DNA from 2 places in the Halomonas citrativorans genome. Region 2 is predicted to be linked to the other one. Evidence: predicted binding sites of a transcription regulator. Region 2 holds the regulator's gene; the other holds the start of a gene.
The links. The regulator sigma-54, encoded in region 2, starts transcription at its own class of promoters, with help from an activator protein. The targets are predictions, from matches to a motif close to TGGCACNNNNNTTGCTNT.
Positions count from the first base shown of each region.

Region 1 (4,429 bases), on a different contig from region 2:
CACGTGAAAATGAGAGGAATGACAAACAGCCTCCGGGAATTATCGCAGGGTTATAGCGTCGTACACCGTACCCGCCGACACTGTTCAGCGCAGGCGAATGTCAGGCATACACGGAGCAGGTATGCATAAAAGGATAGAGGAAATTTACTGGTTGCGTGCATACGGCTGCGTGGCCGTGTTTTTATTTCATTTGCTGGACCACGTTAATCAGCGTGTGGATAACCTGGCCACCGACCTAATGCGCCTGCCGCTGGTATTGGGCACGCCGATCTTTTTGTTCATTTCAGTGTTTGTGTTTGCCATGCGCTATGACAAGGCGGTGCCGCCTGGCTTTTTGGCCCAACGGGTAAAGTACGTCATGCTGCCTTATCTGGTATATGGCTTTATCTACTCGACGGCCGAGTGGGTTCGGCTATACGTGGCAGGGGAGCCGGTAGGCTTTGTCGCTAATGCGCTGGCGTACTTTGTTTTCGCCGGGTGGCACGGTTATTTTTTGATTATCGCCATGCAGTTTTATATCGCTTATTGGCTGTTTACCCGCTGGCAGCTGTGGCGCTTTAACCCGGTGCCGTGGCTGTGGGTGAGCTGTTGGGTGAGTATGGCGTACTGGGGAGTGGCGTATTGGTTGGGTGTGGCGCTGCCGGGGTATCTGCTCTGGGTGGCTCCTCTGGGCTGGATATATCTGTTCTTTCTGGCCCTGGTGCTGGTGCGTTACTACCCCTTTGATAGTGGAGTCCAGGCACCGCTGCGGCCTTTATGGATGCAGTACCTGTCGTGGCCTTTGTGGTTGGTCGTGTTGGTTTGTCTGCTGGTCGCGGCCAGCGTGGCGGGGTGGCTGCAGTTCTCATCCAAGGAAGTGTGGGTGATACCGCTGTTCATGCTCTCAACGCTTGTAGCGATGCGTTATTTAAAAGACATCACAGCGCCTCGCTGGGTGCGCTATATCAACCAGTATTCGTTTGGTATTTACCTGGCGCACCCCATGTTTTTTGCCATTACCGATGTGTTGGTGATGCCGTTGGCGTTGCCTATAACGGTTTACGTGCTGCTGCTGATAGTAATGGGTGCCACGGGCTCTATCCTGCTCAGTAAAATGGCGAACACCACAAAAGCCGGGGCCATGATGTTTGGCAAGCGGCTAAAAGTATAGGGCGTTGACGCGCCGTGCGGTGGGTTGGAAGCCGAGAGGGGCGCTCTACTATCTTTCCATGCACCAATTAGGTGCGTTTATGCTTATGTTTGATCTATTTTGGGTCAAAAAAACAGCTCCGTGTGTGTTTAAAAGCCTCGGGAAATATTTATGCGTCATAGAGAGGCAAGTAGGCGCAGATTTTTTATTCATTAAAACAACAAGTTAGTAATTGTTCCGGTCATTTTGGTGCAGGGTTGGCATGTTCTCTGCATTATACTTGTCAGCGGCTAGCCACCGTAGGCAGATGCCTCTCGGCGTGCTACAACAATAGCCGGTTTGAAACGATCACTAGGCGATGTGTGATTCAATTTCAGGCAAATGTTAAGCGAACAAAAAGGATAGGCCTGTCAGGCACGTACTTTATTGAATGACGGGGTTTGTCTAATAACACTTTTATCGATAGCTTACTGTTACATGCTTTAAGCCACGCCCATATCGGAGGCACAATGTCAGCCAAGACTCTCGCGCTAATTGAAGAACATGATGTTAAGTGGGTGGACCTGCGTTTCACCGATACTCGTGGTAAAGAGCAGCACGTTACCGTGCCTGCCCGCGATGTAGACGAAGAGTTCTTCGAAAATGGTCAAATGTTCGATGGCTCCTCAATCGAGGGCTGGAAAGGCATTAACGAATCCGACATGATCCTGCGCCCGGAAGATGGCACTGCTTTCCTCGACCCCTTCACCGAAGACGCTACTCTGATTTTGCGTTGCGATATCATTGAGCCAGCCACGATGCAGGGCTATGATCGTGACCCGCGTTCTATTGCTAAGCGCGCTGAGGCGTACCTGGAGTCCACCGGCCTGGGCGATACTGCTTTCTTCGGTCCGGAGCCTGAGTTCTTTATTTTTGACGAAGTACATTGGAAGTCTGATATTCAGGGTTCCATGTACAAGATTTCTTCCGACGAGGGCGCCTGGGCGACCAGTAATCAGGTAGAGGGCGGCAACCTGGGGCACCGTCCGCGCGTTAAAGGCGGTTACTTCCCGGTTCCTCCGGTCGACAGCTTCCACGATATCCGTGGCGCTATGTGTAACACCCTGGAAGCGATTGGTCAGACCGTTGAAGTTCACCACCACGAAGTGGCGAATGCGGGGCAGAACGAGATCGGCGTTAAATTCAATACGCTGGTGAAGAAGGCGGACGAAGTTCAGGAAATGAAGTACGTGATCCACAACGTGGCCCACGCGTACGGCAAAACCGCGACCTTCATGCCCAAGCCGCTGGTTGGCGACAACGGTTCTGGTATGCATATTCACCAGTCGTTCTGGAAAGATGGTCAGAACCAGTTTGCCGGTGATGAATACGCAGGCCTGTCGGAAATGGCGCTGTATTACATCGGCGGTGTGATCAAGCACGCACGCGCTCTGAACGCCTTCACCAACGCCTCTACCAACTCGTACAAGCGTTTGGTGCCGGGGTTTGAAGCGCCGGTTATGCTGGCTTACAGCGCCCGTAACCGTTCCGCCTCTATCCGGATTCCCTATACGGTCAGCCCCAAAGGCAAGCGCGTTGAAACCCGCTTCCCTGACCCGACCGCTAACCCGTACCTGTCGTTTGCTGCCCTGCTAATGGCAGGTATCGACGGCATCAAGAACAAGATTCATCCTGGCGATGCCATGGACAAGAACCTGTACGACCTGCCGCCAGAAGAAGGCAAGTTGGTACCGACCGTTGCCAACAGCCTGGACCAGGCTCTGGAAGCGCTCGACGCTGACCGTGCGTTCCTGACCGAAGGTGGCGTGTTCACCGACGATATGATTGATGCCTATATCGAACTCAAGATGGAAGAAGTAGAGCGTATTCGCATGACCACGCACCCTATCGAATTTGATATGTACTACAGCTGCTAATCGCGTTTTGACGCGATAGCCCTAAAACCCCGCTTCGGCGGGGTTTTTTATTGCACTTAACCAGTGAGAGGGTGCGCCTTAACGGTACTCCATGCACTAAAATAGTGCATGTGGTGGATCGCACCATGGCAGGTTGCGCGCTTAACGCTCGTTGAATCAAGGCTTGGCGCCCATAAGGCGTGCATGCTGATGAAAGGGGCCAACCTGGCGTGCTTTTTGCAGTTTCTCTTGCGTATTGAACGTTTTTATCAGCGACATTCAGGACACTTCATGTATCAGCGTTTACTAGAACATCTCTCCATGGCAGTGCTGCTGCTGGACGGTGAGCTCCGCGTACGCTGGATGAACCCTGCCGCCGAAGCGCTGTTGGCAGTAAGCTTTAGCCGTGTGCAGGGGAGCAGCCAGGATACCCTGCTGGGCGGTGATGAAAGTATTGACCAGGTGTTGGCCAAGGCGCGGGATGCCTTTCATCCCTACACCCAGCGCGAGGCGCGCATTACCCCGGTTAACGGTGAAGCGCTGACGGTGGATTACACCGTGACGCCCCTGTCGGCAGACGAGCTTCTGCTGGAAGTAGAACCTCGTGACCGCTTGATGCAAATTTCCCGCGAGGAAGCGCTAACCACGCGCCAGGAAACCATCAAAGTGCTAGCCCGAGGCTTGGCCCATGAAGTGAAAAATCCGCTGGGCGGCATCCGCGGGGCGGCTCAGCTATTAGAGCGTGACCTGGATAAGCCTGAATTGCGTGAGTTTACCCATATCATCGTGGAGGAGGTTGACCGCTTGCGTGATCTGGTGGATTCGATGCTTGGCCCGAATCGCATTGTTAAGCACGCGCCGGTGAACATCCACAAAGTGCTGGAGCGGGTAAGAACGCTGCTGGTGGCTGAACATCCGAATATCACCATCCACCGCGATTACGACCCTAGCCTGCCGGACCTTTCCGGGGATGAGGCGCAGATGATCCAGGCCGTGCTTAACGTGGCCAGAAACGCCGTGCAGGCCATGAGCGATGCCGAGACCCCTGTGCCCGAATTGATGCTGCGCACCCGCGCACGGCGTCAGTTTACCCTGGGGGCTGAGCGCCACCGGTTAGTGAGCGAGGTGGGTGTGGTCGACAACGGCCCTGGCATCCCGGAAGGGCTTAAAGAAACGCTCTTCTACCCGATGGTGTCAGGGCGTGCTGAAGGCAGCGGATTGGGGTTGTCCATCGCTCAGTCGATCCTGCATCAGCATCAAGGCTTGATTGAATGTGACTCACGGCCCGGGCACACCGAGTTCCGCTTACTGATTCCATTGGTTATTAATTGCACCGGAGAAGCATCATGATAGAGGCGACACGTAACGAGGTTGCACGGGTGGTCGTTGTGGATGACGATCGCGC
Region 1 is NZ_JABUYX010000003.1:134,457-138,885, reverse strand. Features, by position in the region: gene INT20_RS05700 (acyltransferase family protein) at 122-1,150, shown strand; gene glnA (glutamate--ammonia ligase) at 1,639-3,045, shown strand; gene glnL (nitrogen regulation protein NR(II)) at 3,316-4,374, shown strand; gene ntrC (nitrogen regulation protein NR(I)) at 4,371-4,429, shown strand, end outside.
Region 1: a site for sigma-54 is predicted at 1,388-1,405, ahead of glnA (glutamate--ammonia ligase). Genes of this name have one in related genera too.

Region 2 (4,429 bases):
TTAGCTGGTCTTTGCGCTGGTGGGCTACCTGGTCTGAAATGCGCCGACGCAGGTCGTGGACCGATAAGCGTGATGTATCAATCCGCAGGTCGGCCAAATCACGTATTTCGTTGAGCGTCTCTTCCTCTTTCTCTATCGCCTCTTCAAGCGTCATATCACTGTTGCGCGTTAACGGATGGCGTCGCCGTGTCGCAGAATAGCGTTCCAGTAAAATACGTGAATCGGTGGTTAGATAGATAACCTGACAATCTATAGGCCGCGCGCGCAGCTCTTCAAGCAGTGCGGGAAGGCGCTCAAGCGCCGCTGGCAGGTTGCGGGCATCAATACTGACCGCTAGATGCGTGCGCTCACCCTCGTCACGGAGTTCGTCAACCAAAGAACCAAGCAACATGGCGGGGAGATTATCAATGGCGTAATAGCCAATATCTTCCAGCGCTTGTAATGCGATTGATTTGCCAGAGCCAGAGCGGCCGCTAATAATCACCAGTTGCATAGTGGCTCTCTCTGATTGAACGTATAAAAGGGATAACGCATGAAAATGTGTTAGTCGTTATGGGCGATTATGGAGCGGCCTGTTCGCGAATCTTGCCCATTAGCAGGTCAAGCAAATCGTGCTGGCTGCTGGTTTTGCGTAATGCCTGGCGTGTGCTCGCATCATTCATGATGGTGGCCACTTGGCCCAAAAGCGACAAATGCGTGTCGTCAGCCTCTTCGGGAACCAGCAGCACAAAGACGAGGTCGACCGGGTCGCCATCAATAGCATCAAAATCAATAGGTTCTGATAATTTTAAAAAACCCGCAATAGGCGTAACGCAATGTGGGCTGCGCGCATGGGGGATGGCGACGCCGTTACCGATCCCCGTGCTGCCAAGACGTTCCCGGCCGATCAGTCGGCTGAAAACTTCCTGGCTATCCAGACTGGGTGTATTTTGAGCGATAAAGGTGCTGAAAAACTCCAGCACCCGCTTTTTGCTGCCCCCGGGCACGTCGTAAAGTACGCGCTCCGGGGGGAGGATGGTTTCCAACGTCATTGAATTAACGCACGCCAGCGCCTTGGGCGCGAGCTTGTGCTTTTTCCTTGTGCTTAACGAGTTGACGATCAATTTTGTCTGCTAAGGCGTCAATAGCGGCATACATATCGACATCTTCGGCGTCGGCATGTAAGTCGGCGCCTGCCGCATGAAGGGTGCACGCGGCATGTTGGCGCTCCTTCTCAATAGATAAGGTGACTTGTACCGTGGTGATGTGGTCGTAATGACGTTCGATGCGTTCAAGTTTTTCATTAACGTAGTCACGCAAGGCGTCAGTCAGTTCTACATGATGACCCGTGATATTTACTTGCATTGACGTGCTCCTTATCCATCGGACTGAATTTCGATTGTAACCCTTTTTACGGTGTTGCAAAGCCCCTGTCGCGAGTTTTGCCATTTCTCTTGTAACGACTAACGCAAACGACGACGTTCACTTGATGAGGGAATGCCCAGCGACTCACGATATTTCGCCACCGTACGGCGTGCCACTGTGATGCCGCCATCTCCCAGTAATGTCACCAAACGACTGTCCGAAAGAGGTTTGCCGGGAGGCTCATCTTGAATCAACTTTTTAAGCCGGGCGCGAATCGCGGTGCTTGAGTGGCTGTCTGCGCCATCCTGCCCGCTAATTTGGCTTGAGAAAAAGTACTTGAGTTCGAATACGCCCCGTGGGGTATGGATATATTTTTGTGTGGTGACCCGAGAAATGGTTGATTCGTGCATCTCAACCGCCTCGGCAATATCGGCAAGAATCAACGGCTTCATCGCTTCTTCACCGTGCTCTAAAAAACCGATTTGGCGAGTGATAATCTCGCGCCCTACGCGTAGAAGCGTGTCGTTGCGGCTGGACAGGCTTTTGATTAGCCAGCGCGCTTCTTGCAAGTGCTCTTTTAAAAACTGGTTATCCTGACTCTTGTCTGCACGCTTGATTAAGCTGGCGTAGTCGGGCTGGATACGCAGCCGGGGCAGGGCTTCAGGGTTAAGCTCCAGGTGCCAGCCTTCATGGTCATGACGTACGACCAGGTCGGGCGTGATATAGCTATCGTCGGTGACGCCATAAGCGCTGCCTGGGCGTGGGTCCAGGCTTCGGATCAGACCGATCACATCGTCTAGCTGCTCATCGTCCAGGCTTAGGCGGCGCTTTAATAGGCGCATGTCATTTTTGCCCAGCGCTTCAAGAAACTGACGAACCAATCGGCGCGCGGGAACCAGTAGGGGCGTGTCGTCGGGGAGCGTTGCTAGCTGAAGCATCAAACATTCGCGCAAGTCACGGGCGAAGACGCCCGTTGGCTCGAACTGCTGTAAACGCATCAGAATGGTCTCCATCTCTCGCTGGCTGAGACCTTCGATGCTCTGAGCACGTAACCCATCGCGGATATCGTTGAGCGGCTGCGTCAGGTAGCCATTGGCGTCCAGTGCATCAATCAGGCTTTCGGCGATTAGCTGCTCACGAGCCGTAAAGTCGGTCATCGCCAGCTGCCAAAGGAGATGTCCATGCAGGCTTTGTCCCGCGGCCTGGCGTTCAAAATCGGGGCCTTCGCTGCTGCCAGAGCTACCCATGTCCTGGTAAGTATCAGACCAGTCGCTATCGACAGACAGTTCCTCGGGAATGCTTTCTGACCACTCCTCGTCAGGTGTTTCGACGGTCGCCTGCTCGCCGAACTCGTCTTCCTGCTCCAGCATTGGGTTGGCATCCAGTGCCTGCTGAATTTCCTGACGTAGATCCAATGTCGATAGCTGTAGCAGTGCAATCGCTTGCTGCAGCTGAGGTGTCATGGTCAGCTGCGTACCGATACGCAATTGGAGAGAAGCTTTCATGACCATCTGAGAACCACTCGTTAATCGGAAAGCTTCACCCTAGTGCGAGTCATGTTGTTGTGCAAGTGCAATAAGCATGCCACTGATAAAATTTTTACTGCAGATCACTGTTTAGCGGTGAAATTAAATTCATAAGCGAAAATCAGCACCCAGGTAAACTTCCCTCACTTTTTGGTTATCAAGGATAGTCTGAGGGCTGCCGCCAGCAATAATGTGGCCGTCACCGACAATATAGGCGATATCGCAAATATCCAGTGTTTCTCGGACGTTATGATCAGTAATTAGCACGCCAATGTGGCGCTGTTTTAAGGCGCGAATAATGCTCTTGATTTCACCAACCGAGATGGGATCGACACCTGCAAATGGCTCGTCCAGCAAGATAAACGCGGGCTCTGTGGCCAAGGAACGGGCAATTTCGACGCGTCGCCGCTCGCCGCCGGAAAGGCTCATGCCCAGGTTGTCACGGATGTGGGTAATATGAAAGTCGTCAAGCAGGGCCTCAAGCCGCTGCTCTCGTCCTGCCCTGTCCAGATCTTTGCGGGTTTCCAGAATCGCCATAATATTATCCGCAACCGATAGCTTGCGAAAAATAGACGCTTCCTGGGGTAGATAGCCAATGCCGGCCATCGCGCGTTCGTGCATGGGAACGCGGGTTAAGTCTTGCTCGTCGATACGCACCGTACCCGCATCAGACTTCACCAGACCCACAATCATATAAAACGATGTGGTTTTACCCGCGCCGTTAGGGCCGAGCAGGCCTACCACGCTGCCTTGAGCAATCTCCAGGCTAATGTCTTTAACCACGCGGCGGCGCTTATAGCTTTTTGCCAAGTGATTGGCGTAAAGAGTTTTTATGGGCGGTGCTTCCGCAATAGACATGGTTGACTCCTATTGCGCTGGCTGAAGCGTCATACGAATACGCTGCGGCTCGCTACCGTTTACATCGGAGCGTGCCTGCACCACTTCGCGGTCAATGAAGTACTCCAGGCGGCCACCGGTAAACTGATCACCCGCTTGGGTCAGTTCGGCCTGGTCAATAAGCTCTACACGCCGCTCTGCTACGTGATAAACCACGCGGCGTGCCCATCCTTCCATCGGCGCGTCCTGATCATCGAGTTGATTGCGTAGATAGGCGCGCTCTCCGGTGGCAATAGCGCGAGAAAGCTCACCCGCGTCGTTACGGATAATTTCAACGCGATCACCACGTAGCTGCATACTGCCTTGGCGAATATTGACATCGCCTGAATAAACGGCAGTGCCTGCACGCTGATCAAGGTCTAGCTGGTCGGCTTCTACTTCAATGGGGGCTTGGCTTGTCTGGGCCGCTGCCGATAGCGGCACCGCAAGGGCGAAAAGCGCGGTGCGAATAAAAGCGTTCATAGCGACTCCTAAGGATTTTGTGTTGCGGGGGGGTGATGGCCGCGGACGTTATCGGTTAGTCGGACCTGGCTATCATCAAGCCAAACATCCATACGTGATGCGCTCATTCGTTGAGGTGGCTGCTGAAACACGGCGGGCGCCTCACTCCAGACATGACGCGCTACCCCATCATAATGTAATAACTCAGTATCAAGCTGCCA
Region 2 is NZ_JABUYX010000001.1:189,675-194,103, forward strand. Features, by position in the region: gene rapZ (RNase adapter RapZ) at 1-493, opposite strand, end outside; gene INT20_RS00790 (PTS sugar transporter subunit IIA) at 561-1,031, opposite strand; gene hpf (ribosome hibernation-promoting factor, HPF/YfiA family) at 1,036-1,344, opposite strand; gene INT20_RS00800 (RNA polymerase factor sigma-54) at 1,443-2,855, opposite strand; gene lptB (LPS export ABC transporter ATP-binding protein) at 2,979-3,728, opposite strand; gene lptA (lipopolysaccharide transport periplasmic protein LptA) at 3,738-4,229, opposite strand; gene lptC (LPS export ABC transporter periplasmic protein LptC) at 4,238-4,429, opposite strand, start outside.